One region of the Pseudomonas asiatica genome, then DNA from elsewhere that is predicted to be linked to it. Evidence: riboswitches for the same ligand, from Rfam matches in the RefSeq annotation. Region 1 holds a riboswitch; each other region holds the start of a gene.
The links. A riboswitch is a leader RNA that binds a small molecule or an ion and turns the genes downstream of it on or off. The one in region 1 is predicted to bind cobalamin.
Positions count from the first base shown of each region.

Region 1 (9,667 bases):
CTGGACGTTGAACGACCACCTCAGCGCCAGCAACCAGCTGTACTACATCAAGAGCCGCCGTCACTGGCGCAATGCCGAGGAGTACAGCTGGGATGCCGGGCGCCAGCAGCTGCTGCGCGGCAGCTACCTGCAGATCAAGCACAACCAGGAACAGTTCGGCGATCGCCAGGCCTTCACCCTCGACCACACGCTGTTCGGCCTGGCCAGCAAGACCGTGGTCGGCGCCGAGTACAACAAAGTCCGCTTCAACGTCGACAGCAACGCGCCCTACAACGATGTGGGCGGTGACTACGTCGACCCTTGGCAGCCACAACCGGGTTGGTTCCACAGCGCCTCGCCGCTGCGCCCGCAAACCCTGTCCACCACCCACACCTTTGCCCTGTTCGCCGAAAACCGCCTGCAGTTGAGCGATCGCCTGTCCCTGGTCACCGGCGTGCGCCGCGACCAGAACCACATCGTCCAGGAGAAACTGACCACCGACAGCCGCAGCGACCGCAGCCTGCAAGGGGGCAACTGGCGTGCCGGGCTGGTGTTTGCGGTCAGCGACGACCTGTCGCTGTATGGCCAGTACTCCACCAGCGAGGACGGGGTCGACAACCTCATCAGCCTCAGCGCCAACCAGATGCACTACGACCTGACCGAGGCCAGGCAGACCGAGGTGGGCCTGAAGCAGCGCTTCTGGGAGGGGCGTGGCGAATGGACATTGGCGGCGTACCACATCGTCAAGAAGAAGCTGCTGGTGGATGACCCGTTCACCCACGAGAAGCAGCAGGCTGGCCAGCAGACGTCCGACGGCCTGGAGGCAACCCTGGAACTGGCGCTTGCGCATCAGTGGCAGGTGTCGGCCAACGCGGCGATCGTGCGCGCCAGGTATGACGACTTCGACGAAATGGTCGGCGGCGTGGCGCAGGACCGTGCGGGCAATCGCCCGGCCAATGTCCCGCGGCGTACCGCCAACCTGTGGCTGAGCAAAGGCTTCGGCCAGCGGCTGGAGGCCGGCATTGGCGCGCGCTATGTGGACGAACGATATGCCAATACCGCCAACACCCAGAGCGCCCCCGGCTACACCGTGGTCGATGCCGACATCGGCTGGCAGGTGTTGCCGGATGTGCGGCTGGGGTTGCAGTTGAACAACCTGTTCGACCGTGAGTATGTGCAGTCGGCGTTCAGTGGCCAGCAGTGGCTGATGGGGATGCCACGGTCGTACTTTGCGACGGTGGATTACAGCTTCTGATCTGAACTGCCTGCACCGGCCTCTTCGCGGGTAAACCCGCTCCCACAGGGATAACACAGAATTCGAATACGGTGAGGTACCTGTGGGAGCGGGTTTACCCGCGAAGAGGCCGGCACAGGTAGCACAAAAACATCTACCGCCCCGTCACGCTTTAGTTATAAGATAACGTTTCAGTTGACATCCATTCCTATCAGCGACCTCCCATGACAAGCGCCAGCGCCACTCCCACCCTGGTCACCCAGCGCCTGCAGAGCATCGATGCCCTGCGCGGCCTGGTGATCCTGTTCATGCTCCTGGACCATGTCCGCGAAACCTTCTTCCTGCACCGCCAGGTCAGCGACCCGATGGCTATCGATACCACCGAGCCTTCGCTGTTCTTCAGCCGTACCCTGGCCCACCTGTGCGCGCCGGTGTTCGTCATGCTGACCGGCCTGTCGGCCTGGCTGTACGGCGAGAAACACCAGGGCCGCGGCGATGTCTCGGCGTTCCTGTTCAAGCGCGGGCTGTTCCTGGTGGTGCTGGAACTCACCCTGGTCAACTTCGCCTGGACCTTCCAGCTGCCGCCCAGCGTCATCTACCTGCAGGTGATCTGGGCCATCGGCGTGAGCATGATCGCCCTGTCGCTGCTGGTCTGGCTGCCACGTGCCGCCCTGATCACCCTGGGCGCAATCATCATCGCCGGCCACAACCTGCTCGATGGCCTGCACTTTGGCGCCGAATCCGCCCTGCATGTGCCATGGGCGATCCTGCATGACCGGGGTTGGCTGGAGTTCTCCGAAAACCTGCGCCTGCGCACCTCCTACCCGGTGCTGCCGTGGATCGGTGTCATCGCCCTGGGCTACGGCCTGGGCCCGTGGTTCGCCCGTGGCAGCGAGGCCGGTCAACGCCAGCATCGCCTGCTGCTGGCCGGGCTGATCGCGCTGCTGGGCTTTGTCGTGTTGCGCCTGGTCAACGGCTACGGCGAGGCGCCGTGGAGCGCTTACCCAACCGTCACGCAAACCCTGATGAGCTTCTTCAACATCACCAAGTACCCGCCGTCGCTGCTGTTCCTGGCCCTGACCCTGGGCTGTGGCCTGCTGTTGCTGCGCGCCTTCGAACGCGCCGGCCAGGCCCGCTGGATCAGTGCCCTGGCGGTGTTCGGCGCAGCACCGATGTTCTTCTACCTGCTGCACCTGTATGTGCTGAAGCTGCTGTACCTGGCCAGCGTGGCGCTGTTCGGCCGCAACCACGGCGACTACTTCGGCTTCGACGGCATCGCCGCGGTGTGGCTGGGGGCAGTGCTGCTGGCGGTTTCGCTGTACCTGCCGGTGCGCTGGTTCGCTCGCCTGAAGGCGCGGCGGCGCGACATCACCTGGCTGAAGTACTTCTGAAAAGCGTTTTCACCCGGCGGCACGATGGTCTACCATGCCGGCCGCCGGTTTCCACCACGGAATCAATAGGGAATCCCAGGCCCGCCAATTCGGGCCAAACGGAACTGCCCCCGCAACTGTAGGTGCCGAGCCTGCTCCATCGATGCCACTGGGCCACGAACCCGGGAAGGCCGGAGCCAGGCCATGACGCACCAGTCAGGAGACCTGCCGGCCTACATTCACCAACCGGCGGGGTGTCCGGGATTGGCCATCAGTGTTACCCCTGCCGCCAGCGGGGGCTCGGCGATGCCTGTCCGTGCGTTCCTCACCCGAACTGTCCGATAGGAGATCGCCCAGCATGCTGCCCCGTTTTGCCACCCTGCTCGCCAGCCTCACCGGCCTGGCCCAGGCTGCTGCCACCCATTACCCGCTGACGGTCGACAACTGCGGCAAGCCGCAAACCTTCGCCCAGGCGCCGCAACGCACGGTCACCATTGGCCAGGCCAGTACCGAGATGCTCTACGCGCTGGGGCTGGGCGACAAACTGGCGGCCACCTCGCTGTGGTTCAACAACGTGCTGCCCGAGTACCAGGTGCAGAACGCCAAGGTGCCGCGCCTGGCCGACAACGAGCCCAGCTTCGAGGCGGTAGTGGGCAAGCGCCCGCAACTGGTGACGGTGCAGTTCGAATGGATGGTCGGTGCCCAGGGCGTGGTCGGCACCCGCGAGCAGTTCGATGAACTGGGCATCCCCACCTACCTGCTGCCGTCGGACTGCGAAGGCAAGGACAACCTGGTGGGCGCCGATGGCACCCGCCTGCAGGCGTTCCAGGTCGACTCCATCTACAAGAGCGTCAGCCAGCTGGCGGCAATCTTCGACGTGCAGGACCGTGGCACGGCCCTGAATGCCGAACTCAAAGGCCGATTGGACAGTGCCAAGGCGCAACTGGCCGACAAGGACCTAGCCGCTACCTCGGCGCTGTTCTGGTTCTCCAGCGCCGACCTGCACATCGACCCCTACGTGGCAGGCCGCCAGGGGGTCGCCGACTTCATGCTGCGCACCCTTGGCGTGCGCAACGTGGTCGAGTCCAGCGAAGAATGGCCGACCGTAGGCTGGGAAACCCTGGCCAAGGCCAACCCCACCTGGCTGATCATTGCCCGCATGGACCGCCGCCGCTACCCCGCCGACGACTACCAGAAGAAGCTGGCATTCCTGCGTAGCGACCCGGTAACGCGCAACATGGACGCGGTGAAGCACGATCGCATCATCATCCTCGACGCCGATGCCATGCAGGCCGGCATTCGCTTGTTCACCGGCCTGCAGACGCTGGCCGCCGCCTTCGCCAGCGGCAAAGCAGCCCAGTGATGATGCGCCTGTTACCCTGCATCGCCGTTGCCCTGGCCGCCCTGTTGGCGGCCCTGCTGGCCGGCACCGCCATCGGCGAAACCAACCTGTCGCCCAGCGTGGTCGGCCAGGTGCTGGCCAACCACCTGTGGCAGGCCGGCTACCCGGTCGACCCGATCGACGCCGGCATCGTCTGGAACTACCGCCTGCCCCGCACCCTGGTCGCTGCAGCCTGCGGCGCCGGCTTGGCCACCTGCGGCGTGATCCTTCAGGCACTGTTGCGCAACCCGTTGGCCGAGCCTTACCTGCTGGGGCTGTCTGCCGGCGCCTCGACCGGTGCGGTGCTGGTGGGCTTGCTGGGCTTCGGCAGCCTGGCGCTGAGCATGTCCGGCGGCGCCTTCATCGGCGCCCTGGCAGCGTTCGCCCTGGTACTGGTGCTGGCCAGGGCAGCCGGCCCCAGCAGCAACAATGCCCAGGTGATCCTTGCCGGGATCGCCGGCTCGCAACTGTTCAACGCCCTTACCGCCTTCCTCATCACCATGTCGGCCACCGCCGAGCAGGCGCGCGGCATCCTGTTCTGGCTTTTGGGCAACCTCAGTGGCGTGCGTTGGCCTTCGGTGTGGCTGGCCGTGCCAGTTGTACTGTTCGGGCTGTTGGTGTGCCTGTGGCATCGCCGTGCCTTGGATGCCTTCACCTTCGGCGCCGACTCGGCGGCATCGCTGGGCATCCCGGTGCGGCGTACCCAGTTGCTGCTGATCAGCTGCGCGGCGCTGGTGACCGCCGTGATGGTGTCCATCGTCGGCGCCATCGGTTTTGTCGGGCTGGTGATCCCCCATGCCCTGCGCCTGCTGCTCGGCCCCGGGCACAGCCGCCTGCTGCCCGCCAGCGCACTGGGCGGGGCACTGTTCCTGATTGCCGCCGACATTCTGTCGCGCACCTTGATCCCGGGCCAGGTGATCCCCGTTGGCGTGGTCACCGCGCTGCTCGGCGCACCGGTCTTCGCGCTGATCCTGGTCAGCCGCCGGGGGCGCCCATGACGGTCATGACGGCGCTACAGCTGGCCCCCTTGAGTTGCCAGAACCTGGGGCTGCAACTGGCCGGCAATACCGTGCTCAGTGATATCGAACTACGTGTTGTCGCCGGTGAAACCCTGGGCATCGTCGGCCCCAACGGCTCCGGCAAATCCTCGCTGCTGAAGGTGCTGGCCGGGCTGCGCAAGCCAGGCAACGGCAGCGTGCAACTGCTGGGCGAACCGCTGGCACGGTTGCCCCGCCGCCGTGTCGCCCAGGCCTTGGCGCTGGTCGAACAGCAGGCCGACACCCTCGATGCGATCAGCGTGTTCGATGCCGTTGCCCTGGGCCGCACCCCCTGGCTGTCGGCGCTGGCGCCGTTCTCCAGGGAGGACCGTACGATCGTCGAGCAGGCCCTGGCCGACCTCGACGCCCTGCACCTGCGCACACGCCTGTGGGGGTCGTTGTCCGGTGGCGAGCGCCAGCGCGTGCACATCGCCCGTGCCCTGGCACAGCGGCCACAGGTGCTGCTGCTGGACGAGCCGACCAACCACCTGGATATCCAGCACCAGCTGAGCCTGTTGCAACAGGTGCAGGCCCTGCCGGTGACCACCCTGGTGGCCTTGCACGACCTCAACCAGGCGCTCACCTGCGACCGCGTCGCGGTGCTCGACAAGGGCCGCCTGGTCGCCCTCGGCAAACCGCTCGAGGTGCTTACACCCGAGCGCCTGCTGAACACCTTCGGCGTGCACGCCCATTACCTCATCGACCCCTTCGACGGCGCGCACATCCTGCGTTTTCGCGCCCCCTGAACAGGAAGTTCTGCCCATGCCGCGCCCTGCCGTTTTGCTGCTCGCCAGCGCCCTGCTCGCGCCCCCTGCGCTGGCCGACTCCGCCCAGTCGCAAAGCAACGGTTTTGTCGAGGATGGCCGCTGGAACCTGCTCAACCGCAGCGTATTCGACCAGCGCGACTACAAGCATGGCGGGCGCAACAGTGCCGGGCGCAACGCCTACAAGCCGCGCGATGAACGTAGCGGCAAGGCCGAGGAATGGGCCTATGGCCTGATGGGCACCTTCCGGTCCGGTTTCACCCAGGGGCTGATTGGTGTCGGGGTCGACGCCCACGCCTACCTGGGCGTGCAACTCGACAGCGGCGGCGGGCGCGTGGGCAAGGCACGCTTGCTCGGGGTGGATAACGAGGGGCACCCGAAGAACGAATACAGCCGTGCCGGCGCGGCACTGAAATTGCGCATGTCCGATACCGTGCTGTCCTACGGTGAGCAACGGGTCAAGACCCCGGTGTTCAGCTCCTCCGACAGCCGCCTGCTACCCGAGACCGCGACCGGGTTCTTCCTTGACAGCACCGAGTTCGAGCACCTCAGGCTGGTGGCCGGGCACTTCAACGAAAACGCCGACCGCAATGCTTCCAGCCATGACCAGGGCTTCGTGGTGAACTACTCCAATGGCCGCCAGGGCAACAGCTTCGACCTGGCCGGCGTGGTGTGGAACCCCGGCGCCGCCTTCAGCGGCAGCCTGTACACCTCACGCTACCAGGACAGCTGGAACCAGCATTACCTGGGCAGCACCCTCAGCCATGCCCTGGATGAGCGACGCAGCCTCACCCTCGACCTCAACCTGTACCGCACCACCGACACCGGCAAGGCGCTGTCCGGGCGCATCGACAACACCACCTGGAGCCTGGTCTCGCGTTACGACCACGGGCCGCACGGTTTCAGCCTGGGCTGGCAGCAGGTGGACGGCAACACGCCATTCGACTACGTGACGCGAGGGGCGATCTTCATTGCCAACGCGGCGCAGATGTCGGACTTCAACGCACCGAACGAGAAATCGTGGCAGGCGCGCTATGACCTGAACATGGGCGCCTACGGCGTACCGGGGTTGAACCTGACGGCGTTGTACGTGCGCGGGTTCGATATCGACGGCAGCCATGTCGACCCTGCGGGCGGGTATGCGTACCTGGGGTATGGCAAGGGGGGCAAGCATTGGGAGCGCGACCTGGAGGCACGGTATGTGGTGCAGAGCGGCAAGGCCAAGGGCACCGCGTTTTCGCTGCGGCATAACGTGCATCGGGGCAATACGGCGCAGGCGGAGCTGGATGGGGACCAGATACGGTTGGCGGTGGAATGGCCGTTGGGGGGTGGGTTCTGATGCTCCGCGTTGCCTGAATGGGGCTGCTTTGCAGCCCATCGCGACACAAGGCCGCTCCTACAGGGGATTCGCGCAAAGATCCGGCCAGGCGCGCTCCCTGTAGGAGCGGCCTTGTGTCGCGATGGGCCGCTCAGCGGCCCCCAAAATCCATCAGGCAACCACAACTGCCGTATAATCGGCAACACTCACTGCCCAACCAGGCCACGCCATGCCTCGCCTCCAGAAGTTGCTGCTGCCCCTGCTGCTGACTGCAGCCCTCACCGCCTGCGACCAGAAACCCTCCCGTGAAGAACAGATCCTGGCCCAGTTGCCGCTGCAGGATGCCTACACGCACAACATCGAGCGCATGGCCGCGCTGCTCGGCCGCACGCACCCGCAGCTGCCGCAGGCGACCATCCAGGGCGTGCTGCGCAAGCACCTGACCGTCGAGGACCAGCGCCAGGACCTGTTCCGCCTGTACAGCGAAAAGAACTTCAGCGATGCCGAATTCGCCACCATCGTCGAGGCCACTCAGGACCCGGCCAAGGCCCGCGCCCTGGAAGACACCGAGGCCGGCAAGCGCCTGAGCGAGAAGCTCACCGCCCTGATGCGCGAATCGGCCCGCGACGCGAAAGTGCAGGCCCTGGCCGAGCAGCGCATGCAACAGGTGGAAGACGAACTGGACGCGCTGGAAAAGGCAGGCTCCTGAACGCGGTTCCCCACTGCGCTCATAAGGCGTAAGGTTGTTCCCATTTCGTAGCTGTTTTTCGATCACCCGAGGTCAGGATTGCCACACGCCAAGCACGGACTGCGCCCGGATCTACGCACACTCATTCTGGTGCTTTGCGCCCTTACCGCCGTGGTCATGCTGTGCGCCAGCTACTTCGCCAGCTACCGGGTGCAACGCCAACTGCTGATCGACCATGCCCTGGAAGCCAACCGGGTGTATGCGATGAAGCTGGCAAGCATCACCGAGACCTTTATCGACAACGCCTTGCAGCAGCTGTCGTTCAGTGCTGGCGTGCAAGGCCGCCAGCTGGGTGACGCCGTCGCCCTGCAGTCGGAGACCGAGCGTGTCCTGAGCCAGAGCATGGCCTTCAATTCCACCTTCGTGATCGATGCCAACGGGGTGCTGCTGGCGATTTCCCCCGCCCCCTTGCGGCACCTGGTCGGCAGCCACATGCATTCGCCCGGTGTCCAGGAGGCGCTGCAGGCGCGCCGCCCATTGGTGTCGACGCCCTACATATCGGCGGCCAACAACCTGGTGGTGGCGCTGTCGCAACCCATTTTCGACAGCAATGGCCGCTACCTGGGGTATGTCGGCGGCAGCCTGTACCTGCGTGAACGCAACATCCTCAACAGCCTGCTGGGGGAGCATTTCTACAAGGATGGTTCCTACCTGTACGTGGTCGACCGCAACCGCCGTCTGCTGTATCACCCCGACAGCCAGCGCGTGGGGACGGTGGTTGAAGGCAATGAATTGATCGATCAGCTGGCGAGCCTGGGCAATGGTACCCGGCAACTGACCAACAGCCTCGGCGTGGAAATGCTCGCCGGATACGCCACCGTGCCCAGCGCTGGTTGGGGCGTGGTGGCGCAGCAGCCGCTGACCCAGACAGTGACGCCGCTTAGCCACCTGATCCTCAACGTGGTCGGCACCTCCGCACCATTGGCGCTGGTGGGCAGCGTGCTGCTGTGGTGGCTGGCCATGACCATCGCCCGGCCGCTGTGGCAGCTGGCCGCCGGCGCCCGCTCGATGGACCGGGCCGGCACTGCCGAGCGCCTGCATCGGGTACCGGCCTGGTACTTCGAGGCGGCCGAGCTGAAGCGCGCGCTGCTGTTTGGGCTGAACCTGCTGCATGAACGCATCGGCCGGCTCAACCGCGACGCCCAGACCGACCCGCTGACCGGCCTGGGCAACCGCCGCAGCCTGGAGTTCAACCTGTCGTTGCTGGAAGCCGAGGGCCGGGCATTTGCGGCCATCGTTCTGGATGTCGACCATTTCAAGCGGGTAAACGACCGCCACGGGCACGAGGTGGGTGACCAGGTACTGCGCCGGCTGGCGGAACTGATGCGCCGCTGTTGCCGCGAGGGTGACCTGCTGTGCCGCACCGGCGGCGAGGAGTTCCTGATGCTGCTGCCGGGGGCCGGCGTGGACGTTGCGGCAGTGGTGGCCGAGCGGCTGCGGGTGACGGTGCAGGATACGCCGGTGGAGCCGGTGGGGGCGGTGACCGTGTCGCTTGGGGTGGCGCGTTGGGATGGCGAGGCCGAGAGCGAACCGGGGGATGCGTTGAGCGAGGCTGACCGGGCGCTTTACCGGGCCAAGCAGGAGGGGCGCAATCGGGTGGTTGTTGCCTGAACGCCCTTGTTTGCCTGTTCCGGCCTCTTCGCGGGTAAACCCGCTCCCACAGGTACCCCGCTGCCCTCAAGGGCGGTGCATAACCTGTGGGAGCGGGTTCACCCGCGAAAGGGCCGGAACAGACACTACACAGCTCAAGGCAAACCTATTGCCACATGAAGAAATGAACTTGGCAGGTTGTAACATTCCTTGTCATAAAACTGTCTTGTTCCAGTCATAGGATTG
Region 1 is NZ_CP157874.1:2,100,587-2,110,253, reverse strand. It holds gene ABNP31_RS09535 (TonB-dependent receptor) at 1-1,234, shown strand, start outside; gene ABNP31_RS09530 (DUF1624 domain-containing protein) at 1,438-2,604, shown strand; cobalamin riboswitch at 2,633-2,830, shown strand; gene ABNP31_RS09525 (ABC transporter substrate-binding protein) at 2,942-3,946, shown strand; gene ABNP31_RS09520 (FecCD family ABC transporter permease) at 3,946-4,962, shown strand; gene ABNP31_RS09515 (ABC transporter ATP-binding protein) at 4,959-5,747, shown strand; gene ABNP31_RS09510 (OprD family porin) at 5,764-7,104, shown strand; gene ABNP31_RS09505 (hypothetical protein) at 7,313-7,792, shown strand; gene ABNP31_RS09500 (sensor domain-containing diguanylate cyclase) at 7,871-9,442, shown strand.

Region 2 (9,667 bases), 1.0 Mb from region 1:
GCAATAGATCGCTCCCCCTTTGAACCGCGGTGCTCCTCTCCCTGGTGCCGCGGTTCCTTTTTATTCCTGTCAGAACTTCTTTTCTTGCCGACCTGTTCGCGGGCACGCCCGCTCCCACAGGTACTCCACCGCCGTCAAAGCCTGCGCCAACCCTGTGGGAGCGGGCATGCCCGCGAATAGGCCAAGCCTGCCAAGCGCATTACAATGGTCCCCAACCAAGCCGATACCCAATCCCATGATCCAGTCCGACCTCAACCTGTTCGGCCACCAGCCGCAACGCCTGGCCAGCCACACCGTGCTGCTGCCCGGCTTCGCCCTGGCCGAGATCGAGCCTCTGCTCGATGCCCTGCGCCCGGTGCTGCGTGCCGCGCCGTTCCGGCACATGCACACCCCGGGCGGCCTGCGCATGGCGGTAGGGTTGACCAACTGCGGCACGCTGGGTTGGGTCAGTGACGAACACGGCTACCGCTACAGCCATTGCGACCCGCTCAGCGGCAAACCCTGGCCCGCCCTGCCCCCCGTGTTGCTCGAGCTGGCCAACCGCGCCGCGGCCATGGCCGGGTTCGACGGCTTCGTGCCGGATGCCTGCCTGGTCAACCATTACCTGCCGGGCACCCGCCTGAGCCTGCACCAGGACCGCGACGAGCAGGACTTCGGCCAACCGATCGTGTCGGTGTCGCTGGGCTTGCCGGCGGTGTTCCTGTTCGGTGGCCTGCAGCGCGCCGACAAGACCCAGCGCATCCCACTGAGCCACGGCGATGTGCTGGTCTGGGGTGGAGAGGACCGCTTGCGCTTTCACGGCGTGCTCCCGATCAAGCCCGGCGTGCATCCGCGCCTGGGTGAACGGCGGATAAACCTGACCCTGCGCAAGGCCGGTGGCTGAATCGGAGCGACGGCCTGTCACCCGGCGCAAACAGGATGAACGCGCATGAAACACGTTGAACATCTTGGCCAGGCAAGCTTCAAACGATATGCCATGCCCTCTTCAGCCTGGAGCCCGCCATGCCCTGCCAGCCCTGTTCCCCGACCCCTCACAGCGGAGCCGCGCGCCCATGAAAATGCCCTGCCGCGCGCCCAATTCCTCACTGCAACTCGATTACGTACGCGACACCCTGTTCGGCCCGGTGGCACAAAGCGTGGAATGCCAGTGCCAACTCGCCGCCCTCAACCTGCAAGGCCGCCCGGGCCTGCGCCTGCACATCTGCCCGCCGCTGCCCGACAAGGTCGACCGTGCCCACAGCGTGGCCTTCGTCTGGGACGGGCGCAGCTACCACGGTGTGGTCCGCGACCAGGGCAAGTGCGGTGATGGCGGCCTCAACCTGCTGCTGGAACTGCTGTAAGACGATCAACGGCGATCAACCCGGCTGAACCCAGCGGGCGCGTCACGTCTCCATAGCAAAAGGGCCCATGTCTGCCGGAGAACGCGGAGAACGCCAATGAACAGTCCGTTGCTCAAGCTCTTCACTCACCCCGCCGACGCCTGGCTGGATATTCGCCGGGCCGAGGAAGACCACCCGCAGCAGTATCTGCCGCGCCTGCTGGCCCTGGCGTTGATCCCCGCGGTGTGCCTGTTCTTCGGCACCACCACCTTCGGCTGGAGCCTGGCGGCCGAGGAGCGGGTGCGCCTGAGCATGGCCAGCGCCGCGCAACTGGCGGGCCTGCTCTATGCCACCACGGTCGTCGGGGTGATGTTGATGGGCACGATGATCCGCTGGATGTCGCGCGGTTTCGATGCGCAGCCCAGCCTCAACCAGTGCATCGGCTTTGCCGCCTACTGCGCCACGCCATGGTTCTTTGCCGGGGTGGTTGGCCTGCTGCCGATCCGCTGGCTCGCGCTGGCTGCGCTGCTGGCAGCCTCGGCCTATGCCAGTGTGTTGCTGTATGGCGGGTTGCAGACCTTCCTGCGCCTGAAGAAGGAACAGGCCATGCTGTTCGCTACCTGCGTGTGGGGCGTGGGGTTGCTGCTGCTGGTGACCATCCTGGTGGCGATGATCCTGTTCTGGTTCAACGGCCTGATGCCGGAATATGTGCGCCCGGCCAGCCTGGGCTGACCGGGGCGCGGCAGGCGCCTCAGGCGATCGCCTTGAGTGGCGCCGGGTGGCTGTCACGCAGCGCGTGCAGCTGCCCCACCAGGTTGACCAGGTCGCGGCAACTGTTGAGGCTATGCAGGGGGACCCCGCTCAGGGTCACGCCCTCGTCGAGACTCTGGCCCTGACCCAGGCGGATGGTCAGGTTGGCGCCGTCCGTGCAGCTGACTTCGCAACGGTCGGGCAGGCAGGCCTGCTCGATCATCTGCCGCATTTCTAGCATCGAAACTCCTATCAACGACATGGTACGACCCTCTCTTTGGGATGGCCTGTTGTGTGAGTACGCCTTTGTCGGGCGAGGCGCCAATTGATATTGCGCATGCCGGAGCAGGCGTCCATGCGCCTGGGCAATGATCATGCGGGGAATCCTCTAGCACCTTAGTGGAAGATCGCCTGCGCAGTTCGAGTGTTCGAACGCGATGGCAGACTTAGCGACGAGCGGTGCCGGCAGGCCCCAGCGATGCCCACAGATGCTGCGCCGCATAGGCTCGCCACGGTCGCCAGGCCAAAGCTCGTTGCGCCAGTTGGGCGTCGTCGCCTTCGAGCAGGCGCAACGCCTTGACCAGCGCCACGTCGCCCAGCGGCAAGGCATCGGCCGCGCCGGCCTGGCGCAACGCCAGGTAGTGCGCGCTCCAGGGGCCGATCCCCTTGAGTTGGCACAGGTTGCGCAGCAGTTCATCCAGCACTTGCCCGCGGCGTAGCAGCCCGGGCTCGGCCAGCAAGGCGCTGGCCAGCGTGCCCAGGGTGGCGGCGCGCGCCCGCGGCATGCCCATACCGTCGAACTGCGCAGCCGCCAATACCGGCAGCGCCGGAAACACGTGGCTCAGGCCCGGTGCGGGCCAGCGCAAGGGCACGCCGTGGCGTTGCACCAGGCGGCCGGCCAGGGTCATGGCCCCGGCCACACTGACCTGCTGGCCCAGCACAGTGCGCATGGCCTGCTCGCAGGCGTCCCAGCCTTGTGGCACGCGCAGGCCCGGGCGCTCCTGTAGCAGGCGGGCCATCAGCGGATCGCGGGACAGTTCTGCATTGATGCGCGCGGGGTCGGCATCAAGGTCGAAGACCCGCCTCAGCCTGGCGGTCAGGCCGGGTAGCGCGTGGGCCGGGACGCCTTCAAGGCGGACCCGCAGGTACTGGCTGCCCGAAGGTGTGGCGTGCAAGACGGCGTGGCGGCCGGCAATTACCAGAGTACGGCGGTAGGTGCCGTCGAGGCAGGTCTCGATGCCGGGGATGCAGCGGGCAGCGAGGAAGGCCAGCGTCGAGGGCCAGTGGTAAGGGGCGCGGTAGCGCAGCCACAAGGTGTGGTGGCCGGGGGTGGGCAATGATCGGCGCACGGCGTGCAAGGGGGTGAGCTTGGGCATGGGGTGATCATGCCAGTAATGCCAATGGTTTCAATCCGGACGTGGCTTTTGAGTGCTGGGGGCGCTTTGCGCCCCTATCGCGACACAAGGCCGCTCCTACAGGGGATCGTGCTTCCCTGTAGGAGCGGCCCTGTGTCGCGATAGGGCTGCAACGCAGCCCCAGCTTTTTCAGTCAAGGATCAATGCGCTGCACCGCCCCGTGCATCCTGCATCTGCCCGAACCGCCCGGCATGGAAGTCGTCGAACGACTCGGCAATTTCTGCCTGGCTGTTCATCACGAACGGGCCATAGCCCACGATCGGCTCGTCGATCGGTTCACCGCTGAGCAGCAGCAGGCTGGCACCTTCCAGCGCTTCGACGGCAACATCCTCACCGCCGCGGTCAAGCAGCACCAGGCTGGATGGGCCGGCTTCGCGCTCGCCGTTGATCCGCACATTGCCACGCAACACCACCAGCGCCGCATTGCGACCGGCGGCAACCGGCAGCTGCAAGGTTGCACCGGCATTCAGGCGCATGTCCCAGACATCCATGGCGGTAAAGGTTCGCGCCGGCCCCGAATGCCCACGATATTCACCTGCAATCACCCGCAGGCTGCCGCCCTCGCCGTCCAGCGCCACCACCGGGATGTCCTCGGCCAGCAGCGTCTGGTAGCCAGCCGCTGCGCGCTTGTCCCGTGCCGGCAGGTTGACCCACAGCTGTACCATCTCCAGCGTACCGCCAGTGCGGGCGAAGCCCGGGGAGTGGAACTCTTCATGGATGATGCCGTTGGCAGCAGTCATCCACTGCACGTCACCGGGGCCGATCAAGCCGCCAGCGCCGGTAGAGTCGCGGTGCTCCAGTTCGCCCTGGTAAACGATGGTCACGGTCTCGAAGCCGCGGTGCGGGTGCTGGCCAACGCCGCGCCGCGCACTGGTCGGGGTGAAGTCATGAGGGCCGGCATAGTCCAGCAGCAGGAACGGGCTGATCTTGCTGGCCAGGTTGTCGTAGGTGAACAGGCTGCGCACCGGGAAACCATCACCTACCCAGTGGGCGTGGGGGCTGCGGTGAATACCCAGAACCGTTTTCATGAGAAAGCTCCTCTCTTGGTTGAGATAACCTTATCAATGATGCCAATCAGGCGGTAGCAGGCCTGCTTGGCATTCATCGTTCCACCCATGGAACAGTCAGCCTTGCAAGAAACCGAGCACCTGTTCTGCAGCAATGACCGGGTCTTCCTGCATGAAGCAGTGCCCACCTGCAACTTGCCTGGCGGTCACCTGAGGGTTGAGCGCCGCCAGGCGGCTCACCGAATGGGGCACGAAGGGGTAGGTGTGCTCGCCGTACAGCACCCGCGTGGGCGTGCGGATCGCCGTCAGGCTTGCCCACATGCGCTTGGGGAAGGAACTGAAGATTTCCACTTCGCGGCTGGGCCGGCACTTGAGCACCACCGCTTCGCCACAGTCGCCGATGGCATGCTCGACGTAGGCCCGCAGCGCCGCATCGGTCCACCCCTTGAAGATACCCCGCCCATGCAGCGAAGCCAGGGCTGCCTCGCGGTCGGGCCAGTGGCTGCGACGGCTGGCGGCCTTGCGCGCCAAGGCGTGACGCTGATGCAAGCCGACCAGGGCCGCCACCCCCATAACACCCAGCATGCGCCGGCTGAACAGTACCGGGTCAAGCAGCACGGCACGGGTGAACAGCTGCGGTTCACTGGCCAGGATCAGGCCGGTGAGCACGCCACCGAAGCTGTGCCCGACGGCAAAGCGCGGTACGTCGCCATACTCGCCCCGCCCGGCTGCGAAAGCCTCCACCGCCAGCGCAGCGGTGCGGTTCCAGCCACGAAAAACCCCGCCATGGTCACTGTCACCATGGCCCTGGACATCGCTGAGCCACAGGTCGAAATGTTCGCCCAGGCGCATCAGCAATGGCTGGTAGGCAAGGCAGCAGAAGCCGTTGCCGTGCAGAAAATGCAGCAGCGGCTTGCCACTGGCCGGGGTTCGCCAGCCACGCAGGGTGAAGCCTTCGGCGCATTCGTGGGACCAGGGGATCAACTGCATCGGCTTGCTGTACTCGCGGGGTCAGGAAAACGCCGATTCTACAAACAGCAACGGGTACAGTGAAATCACCAGCAACAAGGCCATCAGGACATTGAACAGCATCAGCCAGCGCGGGTTCTGCAACAGGTTGCGCAGGGCGCTGCCGAACATCACCCACACCCCCACGCTGGGCAGGTTGACCAGGGCAAACAAGGCGGCAATGACAATGACGTTGGTCACATAGCCTTGCGCCGGCGTGTAGGTGGTGATTGCACCGACTGCCATCACCCAGGCCTTGGGGTTGACCCACTGGAATGCCGCCGCTCCCCAGAAGCCCAGCGGTTTGCGGGCACTGGACGAGGCTGTGCCGACCGGCCCGGAGGTGGCGATCTTCCAGGCGAGGTAAAGCAGGTAGGCGGCGCCGGTGTAGCGCAGTACCGTGTACAGCGGCGGCCAGGCCTTGAACACCTCGCCCAGGCCCAGGCCAACGGCCAGCACCATTACCATGAAACCGACGCTGATCCCCATGGCGTGCGGGATGGAGCGGCGCACACCGAAGTTGACGCCCGAGGCCAGCAGCATGGTGTTGTTGGGGCCAGGGGTGATGGAGGACACGAAGGCAAACAGCACGAAGGCGGTGAGCAGGTCGGCAGAGGCAAGCATGGCAGGCATTCCACATTCTTTATGGGTGGTGTCACACTAACGGAGTCGCCCTCCTCTGCGACCGATACAGTTTCACTAAATTGTGTAGATACACATCGCTGTACCGCTACCACCAGATCAAGGAAGCCGTCACCATGAGCCTTACCATTCGCCCTGCCGTTCGCGCCGATGCCGAGCAGATCCTGGCCTTCATCACCGAACTGGCCGAGTACGAACGCGCTCGCCACGAGGTGATCGCGAGCGTTGCCGATATCGAGCGCAGCCTTTTTGGCGAGGGCAGCACCGTGCACAGCCTGATTTGCGAGCGCGATGGCCGGGCAATCGGCTTTGCCGTGTATTTCTACAGCTACTCGACCTGGCTCGGGCGCAACGGCATCTACCTGGAAGACCTGTACATAACGCCCGAGCAGCGCGGCGACGGTGCCGGGCGGCAATTGCTGCAGCATATTGCCCGCGAAGCGGTGGCGAATGATTGCGGGCGGCTGGAATGGAGCGTGCTGGACTGGAACGAGCCCGCGATCGGCTTCTATCAGAAGCTGGGGGCCGAAGCGCAGGATGAGTGGGTGCGCTACCGGCTGGACGGGGAGAAGCTGGCGACGTTTGCCCGGGGCTGACCAGGTGGATGCTTACGGCATAGACCACTACAGGCCGAACCGGCTTGCATGAGGGCTTGAGTGCGCTTGCCTTGAACTTTCCAGCGCCTGTGAGATCGAGCGCCGCGCGGGCGGCGCTCGATCTCCCAGGCACTGCAAAACCAAAGCCCTACCATCAGGGCAATTGACGGCAGCCCCGCCCCATGGTCTCCTTATGCCTCGCGTTCAGGTGCCCCCGATGGGGGTGAAACGGGAAACCGGTGCGTCACAGGCCCTCAAGCAGGGCCGGACAAGGCCGGTGCTGCCCCCGCAACGGTAAGCGAGCGAAGCGTCTGTACCACTGTGCCCGGTCACCCGGCATGGGAAGGTGACGCCTTCCAGGAGCCTGGCTCCTCCTCGCAAGCCCGGAGACCGGCCTGGCGTTCATGAACACCCCGCGGTGGGCGGGCGCTGTTGCATTCCCCTGGGCTGCCACGCTCGGGGCTGCCGCGCTTGCCCGTTGCCCACAAAAAGCAGAGGAACGCGTCATGCCCGTCACCAGCGCCAAGCAACACAGCATCACCACCCCCGTCACCCTCAGCCAGCGTGTCGTCATCGCCGTCGGCGCCAGCCTGCTGGGCCTGTGCCTGGTGTACTTCGCCGGCTTCTCGCACATCGAAGCCGTGCACAACGCCGCCCACGACACCCGCCACAGCGCCGCCTTCCCCTGCCACTGAGTACGCCCGATGATCACACGCATTGCCCGTACCGCGGGCTTCAGCGGGTTGCTGGCGGCCTTGCTGCTGACCTTGCTGCAAAGCTTCTGGGTCGCCCCGCTGATCCTCGAGGCAGAAACCTACGAATCCTCGGCCCCGGTCGCCCAGCACGAGCATGCCGGCGAAGTGGCCGCCCATGAACACAGCGCCGAAGCCTGGTCGCCGGAAGACGGCTGGCAGCGGGTGCTGTCCACCACTGGCGGCAACCTGGTGGTCGCGGTCGGCTTCGCCCTGATCCTCACCGCCCTGTACAGCCTGCGCGAACCCAAGCGTGCCGGCACCGGCGCACTGTGGGGGCTGGCCGGCTTCGCCGTGTTCTGCCTGGCCCCGACCCTGGGCCTGCCGCCGGAACTGCCAGGTACTGCAGCCGCCGACCTGGGGCAACGCCAGGCCTGGTGGATCGGCACCGCCAGCGCCACCGCGCTGGGCCTTGCCCTGCTGGTATTCGCCCGCCACTGGTTGCTGAAGGCGCTGGGCGCCGTGCTGCTGGTCATTCCCCATGTGATCGGTGCGCCGCAACCCGAGGTGCACGAGAGCCTGGCCCCCGCCGCACTGGAAACCCAGTTCAAAGTGGCCTCCTGGCTGACCAACGCCGCCTTCTGGCTGGCCCTGGGCCTGCTCAGCGCCTGGCTGTTCCGGCGCTCCAGCCAGGCCTGATGCCTGCCTTTTACGCCGGCTTCGGCTGCCGCCGGGGTTGCCCGGCGGATACGCTGGAAACCTTGCTACGCCAGGCCCTGGCCAACCAGGGCCTGGCGTTGGCCGGCCTGCACGGTATCGCCAGCATCAGCCTGAAGGCCGACGAACCCGGCTTGCAGCAACTGGCCGAACGCCTCGGCGTGCCCTTGGTGTTGTACGATACCGCGCAATTGCAACCCTACGAACTCCAGCTCAGCCACCGCTCCGCCGCTGCCCATGCCCACTGCGGCTGCTGGGGCGTGGCGGAGAGCGCGGCTTTGGCCCTGGCCAGCGAGCGGCTCGGCACGGCCAGGTTGCTGCTGACGCGCCAGGTACTGGGCCCGGCTACCCTCGCCCTGGCCTGTTGAACGTTTCCCCTCTTTCCTGCAAGGACTTTCCATGACGGTCTACTTCATCGGCGCCGGCCCCGGCGACCCGGAACTGATCACAATCAAGGGCCAACGGCTGATCCGCCAGTGCCCGGTGATCATCTATGCCGGTTCGCTGGTGCCGGCCGCCGTGCTCGAGGGCCACCAGGCCGAGACCATGATCAATAGCGCCGAACTGCACCTGGAGCAGATCATTGCCGCCATGCGCAGTGCGCATGAGCAAGGCCTGGATGTGGCCCGGGTACACAGTGGCGACCCCAGCCTGTACGGCGCCATCGGCGAGCAGATCCGCCATCTGCAGGCGCTGGGCATCGATTACCAGATCATCCCCGGGGTCACCGCCACGGCGGCCAGCGCCGCCCTGCTCGGCTGCGAACTGACCCTGCCCCAGGTAGCGCAGACCGTTATCCTTACCCGCTATGGCGACAGTTCGCCGATGCCGCCCGGCGAGCAACTTGGCGACCTGGCGCGCCATGGCAGCACCCTGGCGATCCACCTGGGGGTCAAGCACCTGTCGCGAATCGTCGAAGAACTGCTGCCGCACTACGGCGCGCACTGCCCAGTGGCGGTGGTGCATCGCGCCACCTGGCCGGATCAGGACTGGGTGCGCGGCACCCTCGGCGATATCGTCGAACGCGTCGCGGCCAAGGGCTTCCGGCGCACGGCGCTGATCCTGGTGGGCCATGTGCTGGGCGACACACCGTTTGCCGAATCGGCCTTGTACCGCGCCGGGCATGCCCACCTCTATCGCCCTGGCGACTGAACATTGCCAGGTTCGCCACGGGCGTAGCAGACTCCGGTTTCCCGCCTGCAAACAGGAGTCATGCCCATGCTGGACCTACGCCCAAACTGCGAGTGCTGCGATACCGACCTGCCGGGTGACAGCCCCGATGCGCTGATCTGCTCCTTCGAATGCACCTTCTGCCGTACCTGCGCCGAAACCCGTTTCCAGGGCCGCTGCCCGAACTGCACCGGCCAGTTGGTGGCACGCCCGACACGGGTTGGCCAGGCGCTGGCCAACAACCCCGCCTCGACCCAGCGCGTGAGCAAAGTACACTCCGCCTGCGCATGATCTACTTCAAAACATTCAAAAAAACAGACATCGCCGCTTTGTCAGGGTGATGTCTTTCCC
Region 2 is NZ_CP157874.1:3,101,933-3,111,599, forward strand. It holds gene ABNP31_RS13935 (curlin) at 1-7, shown strand, start outside; gene alkB (DNA oxidative demethylase AlkB) at 236-883, shown strand; gene ABNP31_RS13945 (hypothetical protein) at 1,053-1,340, shown strand; gene ABNP31_RS13950 (Yip1 family protein) at 1,437-2,051, shown strand; gene ABNP31_RS13955 (DUF1652 domain-containing protein) at 2,071-2,331, opposite strand; gene ABNP31_RS13960 (DNA-3-methyladenine glycosylase family protein) at 2,516-3,445, opposite strand; gene ABNP31_RS13965 (pirin family protein) at 3,625-4,512, opposite strand; gene ABNP31_RS13970 (alpha/beta fold hydrolase) at 4,609-5,481, opposite strand; gene ABNP31_RS13975 (LysE family translocator) at 5,503-6,132, opposite strand; gene ABNP31_RS13980 (GNAT family N-acetyltransferase) at 6,258-6,737, shown strand; cobalamin riboswitch at 6,927-7,150, shown strand; gene ABNP31_RS13985 (CbtB domain-containing protein) at 7,244-7,432, shown strand; gene ABNP31_RS13990 (CbtA family protein) at 7,442-8,128, shown strand; gene ABNP31_RS13995 (cobalamin biosynthesis protein) at 8,128-8,514, shown strand; gene cobM (precorrin-4 C(11)-methyltransferase) at 8,546-9,298, shown strand; gene ABNP31_RS14005 (DUF1272 domain-containing protein) at 9,365-9,607, shown strand.
Region 2: another riboswitch for cobalamin. It lies ahead of ABNP31_RS13985 (CbtB domain-containing protein); the one in region 1 lies ahead of ABNP31_RS09525 (ABC transporter substrate-binding protein).

Region 3 (9,667 bases), 760 kb from region 1:
GCCATTGGGCGGTGTAAACGCGTAAGGGTCCGCCCAGAAGCGCCCCAGCGCGTCCGCCTGGTCTTCCATGATCTGCGCCGCACTAAGGCCTTCCCAGTCGCCAAAATGCAGTTCCTGCAACGCCGCTTCGCGCTGTACCGGCAGGTTCAGCCGCTCGCCCAGTTCCTCGGCAAAACGCGCACAGCGCTGCAGCGGCGAACTGACCAGCACCTCCCACGGGCCGGCTTCGGCCACGGCGTGACGCATCTGCGCCCAGCCCTTGTCGGTCAAGGCATCATCAAGGCTGCCACGCAGGCCGCCCTGTTCCGTTTCGCCATGGCGCAGCAGGTCGAGGATCATGCCGGGCGGTCCGCCACCGCAGCCTCGGCGAAGGTAGCCATCTGCCCGTGCAACGCACAGGCCAGGCGCAACAGCGGTACGGCCAGGGCAGCTCCACTGCCCTCGCCCAGGCGCAGTCCCAGGGCCAGCAACGGCTCGGCCTGCAACGCGTCGAGCAAGCCTTTGTGCCCAGGCTCTGCGCCTTGGTGGGCGAACAGCAACCAGGCCCGGCACTGCGGGTTGAGGCGCACCGCCAGCAGCGCGGCGACGCTGCAGATGAAGCCGTCTACCAGCACCGCGATACCCGCCTGCGCACAGCCGATGTAGGCACCGGCCAGGGCCGCGATCTCGAAACCACCGACACAACCCAGTGCCTGCAATGGATCGTTGGCGCTCAGGCCATGCAGGCTCAGCGCCCGTTCGATGACCTCGGCCTTGTGCCGCACCCCGGCGTGGTCCAGGCCGGTACCCGGGCCACTCAACTCAGCCGGCGGGCAACCCAGCAAGACGCTGGCCAAGGCAGCGGCAGCCGTGGTGTTGCCAATACCCATCTCGCCACCGATGAACAGCTGCGCGCCCTGTTCGGCGGCGCGCAGGGCACTATCGCGGCCAGCCTGCAGGGCGGCCTGCAGCTGGCCCTCGGTCATCGCTGGCTGGCGGGCGAAGTTGGCGGTACCGGCGCCCAGGCGCAGATGGCGCACGCCAGGCAGTTCCAGGTGCGGGTCGATGGTGCCCAGGTCGACCACTTCCAGGCTTGCCTGCAGCTGGCGCGCCAGCACGCTGATTGCCGCGCCACCACCGACGAAGTTGCGCAGCATCTGCCCGGTCACCGCTTGCGGGTAGGCCGAGATGCCTTCCTCGACCACGCCGTGGTCACCGGCAAAAATGCTGATTGCGGCGTGATCCAAGGTCGGCCGTTCACACCCCTGCAGGCCGGCCAGCTGAATGGCCAATCCTTCCAGTTGGCCGAGCGAACCGGCAGGTTTGGTCAGCTGCTGCTGACGGGCGCGGGCCTGGTCCATGGCGGCGTTGTCGAGGGGTTGGCAGGCGTCACGCCACCAGGCTTGGGTCATAGTGCAGGTCCTTTGAGCATTAGGGGCAGGCCGGCCACGGTCAGCACCACGCGCTGACAGCGTTCGGCCACGGCCTGGTGCAGCCAGCCGGCCAGGTCGACATAGCGTCGGGTCAGCTCGCCCATGGGCACGACGCCCAGGCCGGTTTCGTTACTGACCAGGATGACCGTGCCCGGCAACTTTTCCAGGCAGGCCAGCAGCGCATCACGCTCCTCGGCCAGGCGCTGGTCGTCTTCGAGCATCAGCAGGTTGGTCAACCACAGGGTCAGGCAATCCACCAGCAGGCAGCGCCCTTCGGCCGCTTCGGCGCGCAGTACCGCGGCCAGGGCCAGGGGCTCTTCGATCAACCCCCAGTCATCGGGGCGACGCTGGCGGTGCAGCAGCACGCGTTGGTTCATTTCACCATCCAGCGGCTGGCTGGTGGCGATATAGGTCACCGGCAGGCCACTGGCGCTGGCCAGCTGTTCGGCCAGGCGGCTCTTGCCCGAACGGGCGCCGCCGAGGATCAGGTTGAGCATGTCAGGCCACCCCACAGAGCTCGCGCAGGCGCGCGGTGTCCAGGTGCTTTTCCACCAGGTCGGCCAGGCGCTCGATATCGCGTTCGCGCAGGGCCTGGTAATCGACGGCCTGCACATCATCCAGCCCAGCCCAGCGCAGCAGCGCCGCGCACGACTGGCTGCCTTCGAAAAGGCCGTGCAGGTAGGTGGCAAGTATCTGGCCATCAGCGCTGACAGCACCATCGCAACGGCCATCGGCAAGTTGCACGGCTGGCTGCTCCAGGGCAGGCCCCGTGGTGACGCCGGCATGAATTTCATAACCGGCAACCGGGACTGCTTCCAGGTTCAGCGTGCCGGCAACGTTGCGCAGTTGCTTCTCGGCTTCGAGCACCGTGGCGTAATCGAGCAGGCCAAGCCCCGGGCTGGAGCCGGCGGCACCTTCGAGACCAAGCGGGTCATGCACTTCGCGGCCCAGCATCTGCAGGCCACCGCAGATCCCGATCAGCTTGCCGCCATAGCGCAGGTGCCGGTCGATGGCCTTGTCCCAACCGCGCTCACGCAATTGCGCCAGGTCGCCGCGCACACTCTTGGAACCCGGCAGGATGATCAGGTCGGCAGCCGGGATCGGCTGGCCCGGGCCGATGAACTGCAGGTCCACCTGGGGGTGCAGGCGCAGTGGGTCGAAGTCTGTGTGGTTACTGATACGCGGCAGCACCGGGACGATCACCTTGAGCACGCGCTCGGTCTTCGTCCCCTGGCGCATATCGATGCCGTCTTCGGCTTCCAGATGCAGATCGGTGACATACGGCAGCACGCCCAGTACCGGCTTGCCAGTGCGTTGCTCCAGCCAGTCCAGCCCCGGCTGCAGCAAGGCGATGTCGCCGCGGAAGCGGTTGATGACAAAGCCCTTTACCCGCGCCTGCTCACTGGGCGACAGCAGTTCCAGGGTGCCGACCAGATGGGCGAACACACCACCACGATTGATGTCGGCAACCAGGATCACCGGGCAGTCCACCGCTTCGGCAAAGCCCATGTTGGCAATGTCACCGGCACGCAGGTTGATCTCCGCTGGCGAGCCCGCACCTTCGACCATGACCACCGGCCAGGCAGCACTCAGGCGCTGGTGCGAAGCCAGCACCGCCTGCATGGCGATAGCCTTGTAGTCGTGGTAGGCCACCGCGTTCATGCTGGTGACGGCACGGCCATGGATGATCACCTGGGCGCCGGTGTCGCTGTTGGGCTTGAGCAGCACCGGGTTCATGTCGGTATGCGGCTGCAGCCGGCAGGCCTGGGCCTGCACCGCCTGGGCCCGGCCGATTTCACCGCCGTCGGCGGTCACCGCGCTGTTCAGCGCCATGTTCTGTGGCTTGAACGGCACCACGCCGACGCCCTGGCGCAACAGCCAGCGGCACAGTGCAGTCACCAGCGTGCTCTTGCCGGCGTCGGAGGTGGTGCCTTGCACCATGAGGGTGGTCATGCCGTTTCCTTCTGATAGGCCGCCAGGGCCTGGGCCAGGCGCTGTTCGTCCACCGCATGGGCAGGCAGCCCAAGGCGTACCGCCGGCGGGTGCTCGAACAGCCGCACCAGGATGCCGCGGCGGGCAAGAAAGTCATGCAGTTGCGCAGCGTGCTCGCTGCGTACGTACTGGAACAGGTCGCAACCACCGCTGGGCGCCAGGCCGGCACTGCGCAACAGCATAGCCAGCCGCTGGCTGGCGGCAGCGCAGCGTTCGACCTGCACACGCTGGGCGGCGTGGTCGGCCAGGCTGGCCTGGGCCAGCACCCGGGTCGGGCCATTGACGGTCCACGGCCCAAGCAACTCGGCCAGGCGCAGCAGCAGGCTGAGTTCGGCGGCAACGAACCCCAGGCGCACGCCGGCCAGGCCGAAGAACTTGCCGAACGAGCGCAGCACGATCAGCCCCGGGCGCTCGGCACAATCGACCACGCTTTGCGCCGGGGTGTTGTCCATGAACGCTTCATCGACCAGCAGCCAACCACCGCGGGCAGCCAGGCGCGCATGCCAATCCAGCAGGCGTTCACGCGGCACCCGGCGGCCGGTGGGGTTGTTGGGGTTGACCAGCACCAGTACGTCAAGGCTGTCGAGCGTCGCCTCGACCTGCGCTTCGTCCAGCTCCAGCAACTGGTGCCCCGCCCGTTCCCAGGCGTATGGGTGCTCGGCATAGCAAGGCGTCAACACCCCTACCTGGCCGGCTGCGCGCAACAGCGGCAAGGCCTGGATCGCGGCCTGGGAACCGGCCACCGCCAGCAATTGGCGTGCGCCGTAATACGCACGCGCGGCGTCCTCCAGGCCATCCTCGGTCTCCGGCAGGCGAGCCCAGGCCTCCACGGGAATCGGTGGAATCGGGAAAGGCCATGGCGCAATGCCGCTGGACAGGTCGAGCCACTGCTCACGGGCGATGCCGTATTGCCGTACCGCCCGCAGCAGGCGGCCTCCGTGTTCAAGCATTGATATAGGCCCCCAGGCAGATCACCAGCAGCCACAGCCATACGCCGCGCTGCACCAGGCCCCAGCCGCGCTCGATGGCGTCGGCGTCGGCCATTGGCCCGTCACCCAGGCGTGGCCGCTCATGCAGCTCGCCGTGGTACACCGCCGGGCCACCGAGTTCCACACCTAACGCACCAGCACCGGCGGCCATCACCGGCCCGGCATTGGGGCTGTCCCACAGCGGGCCCTGCTTGCGCCAGCAGGCCAGGGCCAGGCGGGTCTTGCCCAGCAGCGCGTAGGTCAACGCCACCAGCCTGGCGGGAATATAGTTGAGCACATCGTCGACGCGCGCCGCGCACCAGCCGAAGCGTTCGAAGCGCTCGTTGCGGTAGCCCCACATCGCGTCCAGGGTGTTGCTCAGGCGGTACAGCACCACGCCCGGCGCGCCGGCGACCACGAACCAGAACAGCGCGGCGAATACCGCATCGCTGCCATTCTCCAGTACCGATTCGGTGGCCGCCCGGGCAACCGCAGGTTCGTCCAGTTCACGGGTTTCGCGGCTGACCAGGTAGCCCACACGGCGCCGCGCTTCTTGCAGGTCACCCTGGCGCAAGGCACTGGCCACCGGCAACACGTGTTCGCCCAGGCTGCGCAGCCCGACGGCGCAGTACAGCGCCAGCACGTCGACCAGCCAGCCGATGTACGGCAGCCAGGAGAGGATCAGTGCCACCAGGGTAAGCGGCACCACGGCCAGGAACCATGCGCTCACCCCGTGGCTGCGCCAGCCGCGCCCACCGGCATTCAGGCGGCGCTCGAGGTTACTGGCCATGTTGCCGAAGGCTACCAGCGGATGGCGCCGCTGCGGTTCGCCCAGCAAGGCATCCAGGGCCACCCCGGCCACAGTCAGCAAGGCGACGCTCATTGGCGCTCTCCCCATTGATTCTCAAAGAGCATTTCACTCAAGGGCCGTTCCTCGGCCCAGTTTTCCAGCACCAGCATCGGTGCCGGGTAGAACTCGGTTACCGGCCCCAGGCACAGCACCGCGACCGGCTTGGCCCCGGCCGGCATGCCCAGCAGCGCCGCCAGCGCCTGCGGGTCGAACAGCGACACCCAGCCCATGCCCAGGCCTTCGCCACGGGCTGCCAGCCACAGGTTCTGGATGGCGCAGGCCAGCGAGGCCAGGTCCATTTCCGGCAGGGTGCGACGGCCGAAGATATGCGGCTCGCGGTTGTCCATCAGGGCGGCCACCAGCAACTCGGCGCAGTCATTGATGCCCTCCACCTTCAGTTTCATGAAGGCGTCGGAGCGTTCGCCCAACGCTTCGGCGGTACGCACCCGCTCTGCTTCCACCAAGGCCTGGATGCGCGCACGCAGGTCGCGCTGGGTGATGCGGATGAAACGCCAGGGCTGCATCAGCCCGACGCTTGGCGCCTGGTGCGCGGCAGCCAACAGGCGGCCCAGCAGTTCCGGGGCTACCTCGCCGCCGGCGAAATGGCGCATGTCACGGCGTTCGCCGATGGCCCGGTAGATCGCGGCGCGCTCGGCGTCGCTGTAGGCGTGTTCGCTCATGGTCGCAACAGCGCCGCCGCCGCATCCGGGTTGGAGGGGAAGTAGAAGTGCACGTAGGAAGCCGTCAGCCGACCCAGGCGGTACACCGCTTCGTTGCCACGCCCGCCATTGGGGCTCAGGCCACGTGCGATCGGCTCCAGTGCGGTACTGGTCAGCGAATGGTGATAGGTGTGCCCGCGCAGGGTGCCTTCCGGCAGTTCCACCGCCTGCAAGGCCAAGGCAGCCAAGCGCTTCTGCATGGTCGCTTCGCCCGGCAGCAGGCCGAGCAGCTCGGCACGCTCGCCGGCCACGTCGGTCAGGGCATCGAGCAGATACAGCATGCCACCGCACTCGGCCAGCAACGGTTTGCCCTGGGCGTGATGGGCGCGTATTGCCTCGCTCATCGGCGCATTGCCGGCCAGGGCGTGGTGGTGCAGTTCGGGATAACCGCCCGGCAGGTACAGGCTGTCTACTGCCGGCAGTTCGCGGTCATGCAGCGGCGAGAAGAACTCCAGCTGTGCGCCCAGGTTGCGCAGCAGGTCGAGGTTGGCGCCATAGGTGAAGGCGAAGGCCTCGTCTCGCGCCACGCCAATGCGTACACCGGCCAACGAGGCAGCACTGGTTTGCGGCTCGGGTTCGGCAAAGGTCACTGGCGGCGGCAAGGCCGCATCGCAACTGGCGCCAAGCGCCTCGGCAGCGGCATCCAGGCGCGCGTCCAGGTCGTTCAGCTCGCTGGCCTGGACCAGCCCCAGGTGGCGGCTGGGCAGCTCGATACCGCGCTCGCGGGACAAGCCGCCATACCAGCGCAGGCCCTCGGTCAGGCTACCTTCCAGCAGTTGCGCGTGGCGCAGGCTGCCGACCCGGTTGGCCAACACACCGGCAAACGGCAGGTCCGCCTGGTAGCGTGCCAGGCCCAGGGCCAGGGCGCCGAAGGTCTGGGCCATGGCCGTGCCGTCGATCACCGCCAGCACCGGCACGCCGAAGTGGCGCGCCAGATCGGCGCTGGACGGCGTGCCGTCGAACAGCCCCATCACCCCTTCGATCAGGATCAGGTCGGCCTCGCCGGCGGCTTCCCACAGCAGGCGGCGGCTTTCCTCGGCGCCGATCATCCACAGGTCGAGTTGGTACACCGGCGCGCCGCTGGCCCGCTCGAGGATCATCGGGTCGAGAAAGTCGGGCCCGCACTTGAACACCCGCACCTTGCGCCCAAGGTTGCGGTGCAGGCGGGCCAGGGCGGCGGTGACGGTGGTCTTGCCCTGGCCAGAGGCCGGTGCCGCGATCAGCACGGCGGGGCAATGGCGCGGCTGGCTCACAGTTCCACGCCCTTCTGTGCACGGATGCCGGCCTGGAAGGCGTGCTTGAGCATGCCCATCTCGGTCACGGTGTCGGCCAGTTCGATCATCTCGGGTTTCGCGGCACGGCCAGTGACGATCACATGCTGCATCGGTGGGCGGGCCTGGATGTCGGACAGCACCTGGTCAAGGTCGAGGTAGCCGTGCTTGAGGGCGATGTTCAGTTCATCGAGCACCACGAACTGCACGCTAGGGTCTTGCAGCAACTGGCGCGACACAGCCCAGGCCGCTTCGGCGGCGGCAATGTCGCGCTGGCGGTCCTGGGTTTCCCAGGTAAAGCCCTCGCCCATCACGTGGTAGCGCACCTGCTCGGGGAAGCGGCGGAAGAACAGCTCTTCGCCGGTGCTGTTGCGGCCCTTGATGAACTGCACCACACCGCACTGCATGCCATGGCCCAGGGCGCGCGCGAGCATACCGAAGGCCGAGCTGCTCTTGCCTTTGCCATTGCCGGTCAGCACCAGCAGCAGGCCGCATTCGTTGGGGGAATTGGCGATGCGTTCGTCGATGATCGCCTTCTTGCGCTGCATGCGCGCCAGGTGGCGTTCGTCGCGTTCGGTGGATTCGCTCATCAGGGTTCTCCGCTGGCTGGCGCCACGGCAACGCGCGGCGACAGGTAAAAGGCGGGCAGACGGAGAACGCGCAGGGGCCGTGGCCGTACGCCACGGTGCACCGCGCATCACCCTCCGTGATGCCGTTGGCAGTATCAGGCCGGTCTCCGGGCTTGTGAGCGGGCCTTGGCCCAGGCCTGCGCGCCTTCCCGGGTGCTGGCACCCAGTGGCCCTGCGCGGCCGCGACTCACCTACCGTTGCGGGGGCAGCGCCGGAATCGCGCCATGCTGGCACCCACCGGCTTCCCAGTTTCACCCTGCCCAGTCGGGGCTGGCAGGGCACCTGAAACACGCGCGAAGGTTAGAGGGTTGCACCGGGAGCGTCAATCGAAGTGGGCCGCTTTGCAGTCGAACAGGCACCGCCCGGGTAATGGCCAATTCACCTGGTTGTGCCACACTGAATACAGTGATATCACATAGCCATCACTTTCAGCTGAACGCGATCACAACGATAACAGGAGAGCGCAGCATGCGAGGCCAGATCATCAACAACCCGCGCCTGGAGTTTCTCGCCCCGGTGCTGGAGCGCTGGGGCGATTGCATCGACCGCTTCAACCAGTTTGCCGGCGATGCCGAAGCACCTTACTGGCATGGCGCCGCGGCCAATACCGGGCTGCTTGCCGCAGCGGCGTGGCAGGCCGAACTGGCGGCGCTGCAGCAGTTTGCCGGCAAGAAGCAGCGCGACGAAGGCGAACACGAAGGGCGCTGCGACCTGTCGATCAGTAGTGCCGATGAAGCGCTGTACCTCAGTGTCAGCCAGCGCTGGCCAAAAGTTGCCCGGCTGGACATGGCCGACGCCCTGCAGCAGACCGCTGCCCTCGCGCGCCAGGTGGCCTACCCCAGCCAGTTGAAAGCTGGTGCGCTGTTCATCAGCCCGTGGAAGGCTGGCCAGCATGCCAGCCCCGAGGAACTGCAGGACCTGGTCGACGATCTGCAGAAACATACCGCCTGTGCCATCGCCTGGTACTTCCCGTATGCCTACCGCAAGTTGCACAACGAACTGGGGCAGTATTTCCCGGGGGTGGCGTTGTTGCTCAAGCAGGCTTGAAGCAACTTCGGCTCGGGGCGGGACCGGAACGCGTTAGCAAGCGCGACGTGGTTTCTGTGGGAGCGGGCGTGCCCGCGAAGAATCCAACGCGGTGGCTGGCACCGGCTGCGCCGGTGTTCGCGGGCGCGCCCGCTCCCACAGAGCCCCTGCTAAACCTTTCAGTTATATGCGGCTCCATGAGAGCGCGGCCCGTGCCGCGAATGGCCTGCGCGCCTTTCAGGTCCTAACGCATCATGCCGAGTTCGGCATCATCCAGCAGCGCTTTGCCCAAGGCGCAAAGGTAGTGCGCGGCCCAGATCAGCTTTGGCTTGTCTTCCATCAGGCCGTCGATGGTCAGGTCCCGTGCATAGCCGATCAATTCCGAGGCTTGTTCGCGGGCGTTCTGGCAGGAGATACCGGGTTCGATGCGGAACAGGGGGTGGGTCTGGTTTTCACCTTGAAAGAATATGGTTTTGCCGACTGTGCATTTCGTGTCTTCGGTGGTCATTTAAGGCTCCTGTCGTAGTGAAGCGACCACCAACCGCGGCTAAACAGTATGGTGGCAGCTGTACGTGGGTTAGCCGACCGGGACGTCAGGCACCCGGCGCACCCGCAGGTGCCCCACGCACAGCCGCCATAAGGCGCCAATGCCGATTACTCGGTATTGCTCAGCTGCGGTGTCTGACGATTTCGGGCGGCTAACCCGGTCATTGAAGGTCAACGACATGCCGAGACTAGAGACCGCATTTGGCGCGCGCAACGGAGAATAGGTGTTAAGAGTATCTTTGGGAAACGGCCTA
Region 3 is NZ_CP157874.1:1,338,368-1,348,034, reverse strand. It holds gene ABNP31_RS06190 (histidine phosphatase family protein) at 1-339, opposite strand, end outside; gene cobT (nicotinate-nucleotide--dimethylbenzimidazole phosphoribosyltransferase) at 336-1,391, opposite strand; gene cobU (bifunctional adenosylcobinamide kinase/adenosylcobinamide-phosphate guanylyltransferase) at 1,388-1,909, opposite strand; gene ABNP31_RS06175 (cobyric acid synthase) at 1,911-3,365, opposite strand; gene cobD (threonine-phosphate decarboxylase CobD) at 3,362-4,354, opposite strand; gene cbiB (adenosylcobinamide-phosphate synthase CbiB) at 4,347-5,255, opposite strand; gene bluB (5,6-dimethylbenzimidazole synthase) at 5,252-5,902, opposite strand; gene ABNP31_RS06155 (cobyrinate a,c-diamide synthase) at 5,899-7,194, opposite strand; gene cobO (cob(I)yrinic acid a,c-diamide adenosyltransferase) at 7,191-7,802, opposite strand; cobalamin riboswitch at 7,923-8,142, opposite strand; gene ABNP31_RS06145 (hypothetical protein) at 8,310-8,888, shown strand; gene ABNP31_RS06140 (DUF3077 domain-containing protein) at 9,112-9,375, opposite strand.
Region 3: another riboswitch for cobalamin. It lies ahead of cobO (cob(I)yrinic acid a,c-diamide adenosyltransferase); the one in region 1 lies ahead of ABNP31_RS09525 (ABC transporter substrate-binding protein).